Regions from separate parts of the Streptomyces sp. NPDC127129 genome, predicted to be linked through region 1. Evidence: riboswitches for the same ligand, from Rfam matches in the RefSeq annotation. Region 1 holds a riboswitch; each other region holds the start of a gene.

Region 1 (4,161 bases):
CGGTCCGTGGGCTCCAGGTCGAGGTGGAGCCGTACGGAACCGTCTTCGAAGCTCCGCTTCTGGGTGTAGCCCGCGTCGGTGAAGACCTTGATCATCTTGGTGTTCGCGGGCAGTACCTCCGCCGCGAACCGCCGGATGTCGCGCTCGCGCGCCACCGCCGCGATGTGTTCGAGCAGCGCGGAGGCCACGCCCCGCCCCTGGTGCGCGTCCTGGACCAGGAAGGCGACCTCGGCCTCGTCGGCCGGCGCGGAGGCGGGCATGCCGCGGTCGTCGATCCGGTCGTACCGCACGGTGGCGATGAACTCCCCGCCGACCGTCGCCGCGAGCCCCACCCGGTCGACGAAGTCGTGGTGGGTGAAGCGGTGCACGTCCTTGGCGGAGAGCCGCGGGTAGGGCGCGAAGAAGCGGTAGTACTTCGACTCGTCGGAGACCTGCTCGTAGAAGCTGACCAGCCGTTCGGCGTCGTCGGCGGTGATGGGCCGGATGCGCGCTGTGCCGCCGTCCCGGAGGACCACGTCCGCTTCCCAGTGGTCGGGATAGGCGTGCTCCGGCTGTGCCCCTGCCGACTGCACTGCCTGTACCGGCTCCCCGGGCCGGCCCGGCTGTTCCGACGCGCTCTGCATGGGGCAAGCGTACGGCCGGGGTCCGACACGGGCACCGGTCGCGCGGCACCTGTGTGCCATGCAAGGTAAGGAGGACCGATCGGCCCTCGCGCGGGGGCCGGAGGTCGGCCACGAGCACCCCGCCACCCGTGAGAGACTGGTCTAGACAACCCGCTTGAGACTTGAAGGGCAACACCATGGCTGAGCGCCGCGTCAACGTCGGCTGGGCCGAGGGCCTGCACGCCCGCCCCGCCTCCATCTTCGTCCGTGCCGCCACGGCCTCCGGCGTCCCCGTGACGATCGCCAAGGCCGAGGGCAACCCGGTCAACGCCGCGTCGATGCTCGCGGTGCTCGGTCTGGGCGCGCAGGGCGGCGAGGAGATCGTTCTCGCTTCGGACGCCGACGGCGCCGAGGTCGCGCTCGACCGCCTGGCGAAGCTGGTTGCCGAGGGACTCGAGGAGCTTCCCGAGACCGTCTGACCCGGACTCCGAAGAAGCCGCGCACGCCGGAACACCGGCGGCGCGGCTTTTTCGTCCCCCCGATTCCGCGGGCACATTCCCTGCGGCGCATCACGGACAGCGAATTGTGCACGGTGCGTCGTGCACAGCACATTTCCGAGCGCCATTCCGGGCAGGCACCATTTCAGGCAGGCACCCGTTCCAGGCTGGCACCGTTCCAGAAAGGACGGAGCCGACCCGCGAAATTTACTGCTCCTTGTATACGGCCCGCTCGTTAATTCCGGACGCTCGCGGTGTTGACGACATGTTGCGGAACCCTCACGCGCCCGTGCTCCGGGCGCTTCAGGCGGTGCAGCACCAGGGACCGCTCGGCGTGCGTCGCGGTCAGCGCGCGGGCCCGCTCGGCGTCGCCGCGCGCCACCGCGTCCACGATCGCCCCGTGCTCGGCCCAGGCCTCGGCCGGCTGGGACGGGAGCTCGATCGCGTACATCCAGTCGATCTTGTGCCGCAGCTGGATGAGCAGGGCGGTGAGCGCCGGGCTGCCCGAGGCCTGGGCCAGCGTCTCGTGGAACCAGCCGCCGAGCGGCCGCAGGTCCTCCGCCTGGCCCTGCCTGGCCCGCTCCTGCCCCAGCCTGACCAGGCCCCGCAGCACCTTGAGGTGCGCCTCGGTGCGGCGCTGCGCGGCGCGCGCGGCCCCCAGCGGCTCCAGCAGGGACCGTACGTCCAGCAGGTCCGCCGCCTCCTGCTCGGTGGGCTCGGCGACCTGGGCTCCCGCGTGGCGGCGGGTGATCACGAAGCCCTCTGACTCCAGGGTGCGCAGCGCCTCGCGGACGGGGACGCGGGAGACTCCGTACCGGCGGGCGAGCTGCTCCTCGGTCAGCCGGCTGCCGCGCTCGAAGACCCCGGTGACGATGTCGTCCCGGATCGCCGTGCATACAGAGTGCGCGGGAATGCGCATGTTCGACCTCCGCCTTGATCCGCGCGAAACCGGTTCTCCGGCGACTCTATTGCAGCAGGGCATTGTTTCCGACGGCTCCGCAGGAACCATGGATATGTTTTTGGTCAGCGAAAAGCCCCGGCTCGGTACGAGCCGGGGCTTTTCTGAGAAGCCGGGAAAGACCTCGAACGGTCAGACGTTCACACCGCGCGCACGGAGGTACGCGATCGGGTTGATGTCGGAGCCGTACTCGGCGGTGGTGCGGGCCTCGAAGTGGAGGTGCGGACCCGTGGAGTTGCCGGTCGAGCCCGAGATGCCTATCTGCTGGCCCGGGGTGACGGACTGGCCGACCCCGACACTGATGGCGGAGAGGTGACCGTACTGGGTGTACGTGCCGTCGTTCATCCGGATGACGACGTTGTTGCCGTACGCACCGCCCCAGCCGGCCTCGACGACGGTGCCGGAGCCGACGGAGACGACCTTGGTGCCGGAGGCGGCGTGGAAGTCGACACCGGAGTGGCTGCCCGAGGACCAGAGCGCACCGCCGGTCTTGTAGCCGGTGCTGACGTACGAGCCGGCCACGGGGAGCTGGAAGGAGTTCAGGCGCTTGCGCTCGGCCTCACGGGCGGCGCGCTCCCTGGCCTCGCGGATCTCCTTGGCGCGGGCCTCCGCCTTGCGCTTGGCCTCGGCCTTGGCGCGGGCCTCCGCCTTGCGCTTCGCCTCGGCCTCGGCGGCCTCGCGCTCCTGGGCGGCGGCCTGGGCGTCGACGGTGGCGGCGAGCGAGTCGGCGGCGATGATCTGGGTCAGCCCGGTGTCCTCGACGGAGGGGGCAGCGTCCGCGTCGACGGCGAATGCCGGGGAGGCGAGGGTTCCGATGACGCCGGTCGTGGCGAGGGTCGCGACGCCGGCGATGCCGGCGCTGCGGCGCGACAGACGGCTCGGACCACGGTGCTTCCCGGTGGCACGGGTGAACGCCATGTAGGGGCTGTTCCTTTCCTTCCTTCTCGCCTACCGGGTTAGCTGACGGGTTCGGAGCAGGAAGGTCTCCTACGGGCCCCTCCGCAGGGATGCGAAGGCGTCCGATTCACCCCAGGGACTTCGTGTGGGTCCCCGGCTCCCCAGGCTCACGCCTGACGGGGACTCGGCGATGACTGTCCGATGCCGCGGGTGCGGCGGAGTGCAACTGGCGAACAGCCGGATTGACGGTATGCGGACCATCTTTCAATAACCAAACAGACACGGCCGTTTGTAAGACATGCCACAGGGCATACGCCCACCCTCTGCTGCAATACGGACAAAGAGGAGGACCCCGACGTACCGTGACGTCGGGGTCCTCCTCTGCCGCCGGACGCGGCGGCGCGACGGCTCAATCAGCCGGTGACGACGGTCACTTCCCCGATACCGAGGGCGCGCACCGGCTCCTCGATCTCCGAGGCGTCACCCACGAGCACCGTGACGAGACGGTCCACGGGGAAGGCGTTGACGACCGCGGCCGTCGCCTCCACCGTGCCGGTCTCGGCGAGGCGCGCGTACAACTGCGCCTGGAAATCGTCCGGAAGGTGCTGCTCGACCTGGTCGGCGAGGGTCCCGGCGACCGAGGCGGCGGTCTCGTACTTGAGCGGCGCCACGCCCACCAGGTTCTGCACGGCCACATCACGCTCGGCGTCCGTCAGGCCTTCCGCGGCGAGGGTGCGCAGCACCTTCCACAGGTCGTCAAGTGCCGGGCCGGTGTTGGGGGTGTCGACGGAGCCGCTGATGGCGAGCATCGAGGCGCCGTTGCCCTCGCCGTCGGAGCGCAGCACCTGGCCGAAGGCACGGACACCGTAGGTGTAGCCCTTCTCCTCGCGCAGGACACGGTCCAGGCGGGAGGTGAGCGTGCCACCGAGGCAGTACGTGCCGAGGACCTGGGCCGGCCAGACGCGGTCGTGCCGGTCGGCGCCGACACGGCCGATCAGCAGCTGGGTCTGGACGGCACCCGGGCGGTCGACGATGACCACGCGGCCGGTGTCGTCGGCCGTGATCGGCGGGACCGGGCGGGGCTCGGCGGTGTTCCCCGTCCAGGCGCCGAGGGTCTCGGCGAGCACCTTGTCCAGGTCCACGTCGGTCAGGTCGCCGACGACCACGGCCGTGGCCGTGGAGGGACGCATGTGCGCGTCGAAGAACG
Region 2 (4,161 bases), on a different contig from region 1:
TCTTCAACACGTACTACCAGGCGGGCATCCTGCTCGGGCCGCTGGTGGGGGTGGCGCTGACGGGGGTGTCGTTCCGGCTGACGTGCGTGGTGGCGGCGGTGCTGTTCGCCGTACTGACGCTGGTGCAGCTGAGGCACCTGCCGGTGCGGGTGAAGGAGGAGGCGGAGGCGGGTGCCGTCGAGGGGGAGGTGGCGGCCGAGCAGCGGGGGCAGTTCCGCACGGTGCTGACCAACCGCACCTTCTGGCTCTTCTCGCTGGCGATGACCGGCTCGTACGTCCTGTCCTTCCAGGTCTATCTGGCGCTGCCACTCGCGGCGGACGGCACGGCGGCGACGACCGCCCTCTTCGTCGTCTCCGCGCTCGTGACGCTCGCCGGGCAGCTGCGGATCACGGCCTGGTGCGGCCGGCGGCTGAACCGTGAGCGGTGTCTGGTCCTCGGGCTGGTGCTGATGGGCGGCGCGTTCCTGCTGCCGCCCTCGGTGCCCGGGCTCGGGGGCCTGCTGCTGTGCGCGGCGGTCCTCGCGGTGGCGAACGCGGTGCTGTACCCGTACGAGATGGACACGGTCGTCGCGCTCTCGGGCGGACGGTGGGTGGCCACGCACTACGGGCTCTACAACACCGTCTGCGGGATCGGGATCACCCTCGGGAACCTGGGGACGGGCGCGCTGCTCGACCTGACCGGATGGTCGGTGACGCCGTGGCTGGTGCTGTGCGGGATCGGGCTGATGTGCGCGGGCGCGGTAGGGGCGCTCGGACGGGGCGGGCGGCTGGGCGCGGGCGCGGGGGTGGTGAGTTGAGGTAACCCACTTGGCCGAGCGGAGCTCGCCGCGCGGCGCGGCGCCCGGCACCCTGGGGAGGGCGCGGTACCGTCCGTCGCCGTGTACGGACCGGGCAGGAGACCACAGGTGGGGCAGGGGCAGGGGAACGGGACCGACGGAAAAGGGACCGGGAGCGGAGGCGGGACCGGGCGCGGACGCGGGAACGGTGACGGGCGCGGACACGGCAACGGGAACAGGGCCGGACACGGCAACGGGAACGGGGCCGGGAACGGGAACGGGGCCGGATACGGGAACGGGGCCGGATACGGGACAGGCAGCGGGAACGGGAACGGCAACGGGCGGCCTCTGCCGCGGGCCGAGCGGGCCCGCCGGTTCCTCCGCGCCCTGCCTCCGCTGCTGATCCTCGGCGGTGTCGTCTTCGACCTCTCCACCCCGCCCGCCTACACGGCCGCCCCGATGTTCTCGGCCGCGCCGCTCCTCGCCGCCCCGTTCTTCTCCGTGCTCACGACGCTGCTCACGGGTATCGCCGCCGTCCTCGCCAGCGTCGGGCTGCACCTCTACAACGGAACCGCCGGCGAGGTCCCCTCCCTCACGGAGACGCTGACGGTCGTCACCGTCTCCGCCCTCGCCCTGCTGGTGAACCGGGTCGTGCTGCGCAGCGGCGAGCGGCTCGCCTCGGCTCGGGTGATCGCGGAGACCGCGCAGAAGGCCGTCCTGCCGACGCCCGCCGAGCGGATCGGCGGGCTCCAGGTCGCCGCCCGGTACGAGGCGGCGCAGGCGGACGCGTTCATCGGCGGCGACCTGTTCGCCGTGCAGGACACGCCGTACGGGGTGCGGCTCGTGGTCGGTGACGTCCGGGGCAAGGGGCTCGACGCCGTCGAGGCGGTCGCCGTGGTGATCGGGGCCTTCCGGGAGGCGGCCGAGCAGGAGGCCACGCTGGAGGGGGTCGCCCAGCGGCTGGAGAGGGCGCTGGCGCGGGAGGGCACGCGCCGGTCCAGCCTCGACGCCTTCGAGGGGTTCACCACCGCCGTCCTCGCCGAGATCCCGCGCGGCGACGGGCGCGTACGGATGGTGAACCGCGGCCATCCCGAGCCGCTCCTCCTGTACGCGGACGGCGGGCTGGCCCACCTCGAACCGACCGAGCCCGCACTGCCGCTCGGCATGGGCGAGCTGGCCGCCTGGCCGGACCGGGCCGACGAGGCCCCCTACCCGCCGGGCGCCACGCTGCTCCTCTACACCGACGGGCTCTCCGAGGCGCGCGACTCCTCGGGGGCCTTCTACGATCCGGCCGAGCGGCTGGCCGGCCGGATCTTCCCGGGGCCGGACGAACTGCTCGACGCCCTGGTCGACGACGTCCGCCGGTACACCGGCGGCGGCTCCACGGACGACATGGCGCTGCTCGCGGTGAGCCGTCCCGCGGCGGGGCAGCCGGAGCGGCGCAGGACGATGCCCGTGGTGCCGTGACCATCCGTAGTCGTGAGGTACCGCTGAGATAACAATTGACGAACCGTCAGTTCGATGGGCTCCTCATTGGTCCGTACTGAAGCGGGATCAAATCGGTCCCTACCAGATCAATCGCGTTAATGATCAACGGGAACAGCTTGGAATCCGGCCCTCGTGTCTATTAACGTTCGATAACGCAGCGCGGTCGTCCCAGTCGTCGCCAGAGACGGCACCGTGCGCACGCGCCGAATCCTGAAAGGGAACCGGGGAACCATCACTTGGGGTGAATCGGGCACCGTCGCACCCGTGCGGCACCGCCCGTAGGAGACCTTCCTGCTCCGAACCCGTCAGCTAACCCGGTAGGCGAGAAGGAAGGAAAGGAGTACGCCTCCGTGGCGTCCAACACCCCTGCTCCCGAGGGTCTTTCTGACGGGTTCCACGCGTTCGGCGCTTCAAACGCCGCCGGGACGGACGACGACACGGCCACGTGGGGGGAGTGGAACCCCACCGAGGACTCCCTTCGCCAGCAGGCCCGTTCGGGCGGACGTCACCGTGTCGTGAAGCAGCGCTCCGGCTTCGCCCGCTCCTCCACCGTCCTCGGTGTCGGTGTCATCGCGGCCGTCGGCGCGGGTGGCATGGCGACCGCCAAGGACAAGCCCCCGGTCTCGATCTCCCTCCCCGACCTCAACCTGCCGGACGCCTCCGAGCTGCCCGGTGTCGGGCAGCTCATCTCCGACGAGGACGGCACGGACTCCGGGACGAACAACCCGCAGCCGCTCACGGCCACCCTCGCCCTCCCGGCCGACAGCGCCGAGAAGGCCGCGGGCTCCCCGGCCGCCTCGACGGCGGACGCCGGCGAGGCTCTGCGCGCCCGCATCATGCAGCAGGCCGAGCAGCAGCAGGCCTCCGCCGACGCCGACAAGAAGGCCGCGGCGGAGAAGGCGGCGGCCGAGAAGGCCGCGGCCGAGGCGGCGGCGAAGGCGGACGCGGCGGAGAAGGCCGCGGCCGAGGAGAAGCGGAAGGCCGAGGCGGCCGCCGCGGCGAAGGCCGAGGCGGAGCGCCTGGCCAAGCTCGCCGCGAGCTACGCCCTGCCCACGTCCTCGTACACCCTCACCTCCACGTACGGCCAGTCCGGCTCCATGTGGTCCTCCGGCTACCACACCGGCCTCGACTTCGCGGCGCCCACCGGCACCCCGGTCAAGGCGGTGCACGGCGGCACGGTCAAGTCGGCGGGCTGGTCCGGCTCCTACGGCTACCGGATCGTCCTGGAGCTGGAGGACGGTACGGAGGTCTGGTACGCGCACCTGTCCTCGATGACGGCGAGCGCCGGCCAGACCGTGGGCACCGGCGACACCATCGGCCGCGTGGGCGCCACCGGCAACGTGACCGGACCGCACCTCCACCTGGAGGTCCACACCCCGGGCGGCGCGGGCGTCGACCCGGCGGCCTGGCTGGCGGGCAAGGGCATCTCGGTCTAGTCGGCCCAGAGGTGTCCGGCTAGCTCCGGTACGGGTTGTAGCCGCCGTAGTCGAGGTACTGCGGCGGCGCCCACACGCGGCCCGTCGCCCGCGCCGCGTACGTCAGGGCGGGGGAGGCGACCGCCTTGCGCTGCCAGAGGTGGTGGAGCAGCTCCTGCTCGCGCGCGCTGAACTCCGGCCCCGCCGCACCGCGCTGCGCGTGATGGCGGAGGAAGGCGAGGGTCGTCGCGAACGCCTCGTACTCCCCGACGGCCGCCGCGGCCGGCTTGCCGTACGTACGGCGGGCGAAGTCACGGGCCACGGAGCGGGCCCGCATCGAGGAGAGCGCGAGCGGCTCCGCGGGCGAGAGCCACCCGGCCGCCGCGTACGCCGGGAGCTGCCCGGATATCGTGCGCAGCTCGCGCTGCCTGCTCCATATCGCGAGCCAGGTGAGCAGGGCGAGCGTGGGCACCATGAACATG
Region 3 (4,161 bases), on a different contig from region 1:
CGAGGGAGACGCCGAGGATGGCGTTGGCGCCGAGGGAGGCCTTGTTGTCCGTGGCGTCCAGGTCGAACATGGCCTGGTCGATGAGGCGCTGCTCGGTGGCGTCGTAGCCGACGAGCTCCGGGCCGATCTGCTCGATCACGGCGAGGACGGCCTTCTCGACGCCCTTGCCCTGGTAGCGGTTCTTGTCTCCGTCACGGAGCTCAATGGCCTCGAACGCACCGGTGGAGGCACCGGACGGAACGGCAGCACGGCCGGTGCTGCCGTCGTCGAGGCCGACCTCGACCTCGACCGTGGGGTTGCCTCGGGAGTCCAGGATTTCCCGGGCTACGACGACGTCGATGGACGGCACGAGCATCTCCTTCTGGGATGTGACGCTAGATGTGACGCTTGCGGTGCAGGGTCGCTTTGGCCTTGCGACAAGAGCCTAACCGGCTCCGGGGCTCCCGCCCGCCGGGCGCCCGCCCCGTGGGACGAAAAAGGACCCAAGGGCACGCATCCACGGCCAAAGCGCCCCAGAACTACTCGGCGGTAACTCCGCGGGGCCCCGCCCCCGGGCCCGGGAACGCGGAACCCCGGCCCGGAGCGCACGGGGGAAGAGCGCTCCGGACCGGGGTGGTCACCGCGGGAGGGTCGTCGGACCCGTGTGAGCCGCCGGACTCACGCGGGCCGCGGGCCTCACTTCAGGTGAAGCTGCTGGCCCGGGTAGATCAGGTCGGCGTCCTCGACGACGTCCTTGTTGAGCTCGAAGAGCTTCGCCCAGCCGCCCTTGACGTCGTGGGCGGCGGCGATGGTGCTCAGGGTGTCGCCGGCGGCGACCTTGTACTCGCCGTCGCCCTTCTTGACCTTCTTGCCGGTCGGGGTGGTGACGGTCTTCTTGGACTCGGCCTTCTTCGGCGCGGTCCGGGTCTCGCTGCGGGTCGTCGGCTGCTCGGCCTGACGCTCCTGCTTCGGGGCGGCCGGCTCGGCCGGCGCGCTCTCGGCGGCACCACCGGTGTAGGCGGCACCGGAGAGGCCGACGCCGCAGCTCGGCCAGGCACCCTTGCCCTGTCCGGCGAGGACCTTCTCGGCGATGGTGATCTGCTGCGACTTCGAGGCCTGGTCGGCGGTGGCGGCGTAGGCGGTGCCACCGTAGGCGGCCCAGGTGGAGGCGGAGAACTGCAGGCCGCCGTAGTAGCCGTTGCCGGTGTTGATGGACCAGTTGCCACCGGACTCGCACTGGGCGACCTTGTCCCACTCGGAGGCCGTGGCGGCCGAGGCCGAACCGGCGGTCATCAGCGGGGCGGCGACGGCGACACCGGCGATACCGGCGAGAGCGACGGCGCGGGTGGCCTTGGAGGCACGACGGTGTTTGCCCTTGGCGGAAAACAGCATGGAACTTCTCCTCACCGACGCCTGCGAGGTGAGCTGTCGGGTTCGGGCCATGTGAGTTGCCCGGCCGCGCGACCTTGCGCGCGGCTTCACCCCAAGCCGGTCCTCCGGCCGTCTGTCTCAACGGCCGGGGGCGGCACTTACCTTGGGTCCCCCGCTCCTGCCTACGGCGCTTGACGCGACGACTGTTCCCATCGGCCGACGGCAGGATTCGGCGTTTCGGTCGACGGGGCCCGCGGTGGCGAGCGGTCCTGACCGTAGACACAGACCCGGGGGAAGTTCAAAGAGGCCCAGGTCGGACATTTCACCCCTACTCGCCAGGGGACGAAGGGTGTTTACGCAGGTGAGAGGTGACGGAAGCCGAGTTTATGGACGGGACGCGCCAGTTGAGACAAAGAGACCCATGTCTCACTGGCGCAGAACCGGACATACGGCCCTGAACTACCCCTGGTTCGCAGCCGAACCGAGGCCGAGGTCGAGGCTCTGGCCAGGGAGGATCAGGTCCGGATCGGCACCGACCGTCGAACGGTTGGCGTCGTAGAGGGCGCCCCAGCCGCCCGGGAGTTCGTTCTGCTGGGCGATCTCGGAGAGACTGTCGCCCGACTTGACGGTGTATTCACCGATCGCCCCGGATATGTCCTGAGCAGCGGTGTTGTCCAAACTGCCGGAAGAGCCCTTATTGCCCTTCTCGCCCTTGTTGCCCTTCTCGCCCTTGTTGCCCTGCTCCGGCACGCCCGCCTCGGCGTCCGCGTCGGATGTCGGGGTGTCAGTCGGCGCGGCGTGGCGACCCTTTTCGCCACTCTCGCCCGGATTGACCGATTCCTCCGGAGCCGCGTCACCGCGGTGCTTCCCCGTGCCCGGGGTCTCCGACGTGCTCGGCGCGGTGGGCGTGGTGGACGTCTCGGGTGTGGCGGACGGCTCACCCGCCCCGTCACCGCTTCCGTTCCCCTTCCCGTTGCCCCTGCCCGGCGTGGCGGTCTCGGAGGCGTCGGCGTCGGGCGACGTCGTCTCGGAACCGGTCGGCAGGCCCGCGGTCCGGTTCGACTCGGGGAGGGGGCCCGTGGGCTCCACCGGCTTCACCGCCGGGCCCGGGTCGACGTCCGGCTTGGCGCCGTCCTTCGTCAGGCCGGCGATCGGGGCGCAGGTCGCCCACTGCGTGTCGCCCGCGGCGAACGCCTTCTCCGCCACCGCGATCTGCTGGGCGCGGCTGGCGAGGTCCGCACTGGTCGCGTAGTCGAGACCGCCGTGACGCTCCCAGCTCTCCTGGGTGAACTGCAGACCTCCGTAGAGCCCGTTGCCGAAGTGGGCGCTCCACAGGCCGCCCGACTCGCACTCGGCCACCCGGTCCCAGGTGGCGGCGTCGGCGGCGGACGCCGAGCCCGCACCGAGGAGGGGAAGCGCCAGGGCCGATCCCGTCACGCCTGCGGCGACAACGATGGCGGGGGCCTGGCGGGGTCTGCGGTGTCGTCCGTTCCCGGAGCGCATGGGGAGGGCCTTTCGCGTGACTGCTGAGGTGACGGTGAACGTAGCGGCATTCGAACGTCAGTAACAAGTCGATGCAGCGGAGATCACGCGAAAGTCACAATATTGACGGTCTGTCAGTCACCCAAAGGGGAGAACTCCACCGGAAGTGTGCGCAATCCGCGCATGATGAGCCCTCCGCGCCACCGCAGGTCGGCCGGATCCACGGCAAGTCGCAGGTCCGGAAGGCGAGTCAGCAGCGTCGCGAGCGCGATCTGCCCTTCGAGCCGGGCGAGCGGCGCGCCGATGCAGTAGTGGATGCCGTGCCCGTAGCCGAGGTGCTGGTTGTCACGACGGGAGAGGTCGAGCGTGTCCGGCTCGTCGAAGCGCGCCGGGTCGCGGTCGGCGGCGGCGAGCACGACGAGGACCGGGTCGCCCGCCGGGATCCGCTGTCCGCCGATCGTCAGCGGCTCCATGGCGTACCGCCAGGTCGCCAGCTCCACCGGCCCGTCGTAGCGCAGCAGCTCCTCGACGCCGGTCTCCAGGAGTCCCCGCTCCCCCGCCGCGAGCGAGGCCTGGAGACGCTCGCGCTGTCCTGGGTTGCGCAGCAGGGCGTAGACCCCGTTGCCCACCAGGTTGACCGTCGTCTCGAAGCCGGCGAAGAGCAGGATGAAGGCCATCGCGGCGGCCTCGTTCTCGGTGAGGTGCTCGCCGTGGTCGGAGGCCTTGATGAGCCCGGAGATCAGGTCGTCGCCGGGGTCGAGCCGCTTGCGGTGGATCAGCTCCGCCAGATACCCGCGCATCTTCTTGACCGAGCGTGCCACCCCGCCGCGCGGCCCTCCGCCGTGCCGGATCATCATCCCTGCCCAGTCCCGGAAGTCGTCCTGGTCCTCGGGCGGCACGCCGAGCAGGTCGCAGATCGCGTAGATGGGCAGCGGGAAGGCGAACTCGTGGATGAGGTCGGCCTCGCCCTTCGCCGCGAAGGCGTCGATCAGCCGGTCCGTGAGCTCCTGGACCCGGGGGGCGAACTCGGCGACCCGGCGCGGGGTGAACGCCTTGGAGACCAGCCGGCGCAGCCGGGTGTGGTCGGGTGGGTCGATGTTGAGCAGATGTGTCATCAGCTCGGCCTTGCGCTCCCCCGGGATCCCCGTCTTCCCCTTGGCGTGCGCGGGCTCGTCGTGGTGCGCGGGGTTCTTCGACAGCCGCTGGTCGGCGAGGGCCTGCCGGGCGTCGGCGTACCGGGTCACCAGCCAGGCCTCGACCCCGCTGGGGAGCTTCGCCCGGTGCACGGGCGCGTGCTCGCGCAGCCAGGCGTAGGCGGGGTACGGATCG

What was found. Region 1 has a riboswitch for cyclic di-AMP ahead of ACFVGW_RS30770 (M23 family metallopeptidase). Riboswitches for the same ligand answer to the same signal wherever they lie in the genome.
Positions count from the first base shown of each region.
Region 2: it holds a riboswitch for cyclic di-AMP, as region 1 does, so the genes downstream of both, ACFVGW_RS32990 (M23 family metallopeptidase) here and ACFVGW_RS30770 (M23 family metallopeptidase) in region 1, are expected to answer to the same signal.
Region 3: it holds a riboswitch for cyclic di-AMP, as region 1 does, so the genes downstream of both, ACFVGW_RS19640 (transglycosylase family protein) here and ACFVGW_RS30770 (M23 family metallopeptidase) in region 1, are expected to answer to the same signal.

Region 1 is NZ_JBHXTV010000019.1:121,543-125,703, reverse strand. It holds gene ACFVGW_RS30785 (GNAT family N-acetyltransferase) at 1-623, opposite strand, end outside; gene ACFVGW_RS30780 (HPr family phosphocarrier protein) at 800-1,081, shown strand; gene ACFVGW_RS30775 (GntR family transcriptional regulator) at 1,335-2,018, opposite strand; gene ACFVGW_RS30770 (M23 family metallopeptidase) at 2,190-2,975, opposite strand; cyclic di-AMP (ydaO/yuaA leader) riboswitch at 2,988-3,154, opposite strand; gene ACFVGW_RS30765 (M16 family metallopeptidase) at 3,368-4,161, opposite strand, start outside.
Region 2 is NZ_JBHXTV010000023.1:19,863-24,023, reverse strand. It holds gene ACFVGW_RS33000 (MFS transporter) at 1-797, shown strand, start outside; gene ACFVGW_RS32995 (PP2C family protein-serine/threonine phosphatase) at 1,125-2,243, shown strand; cyclic di-AMP (ydaO/yuaA leader) riboswitch at 2,456-2,603, shown strand; gene ACFVGW_RS32990 (M23 family metallopeptidase) at 2,615-3,700, shown strand; gene ACFVGW_RS32985 (PrsW family intramembrane metalloprotease) at 3,720-4,161, opposite strand, start outside.
Region 3 is NZ_JBHXTV010000009.1:286,413-290,573, reverse strand. It holds gene eno (phosphopyruvate hydratase) at 1-355, opposite strand, end outside; gene ACFVGW_RS19640 (transglycosylase family protein) at 676-1,371, opposite strand; cyclic di-AMP (ydaO/yuaA leader) riboswitch at 1,375-1,550, opposite strand; gene ACFVGW_RS19635 (transglycosylase family protein) at 1,810-2,787, opposite strand; gene ACFVGW_RS19630 (cytochrome P450) at 2,967-4,161, opposite strand, start outside.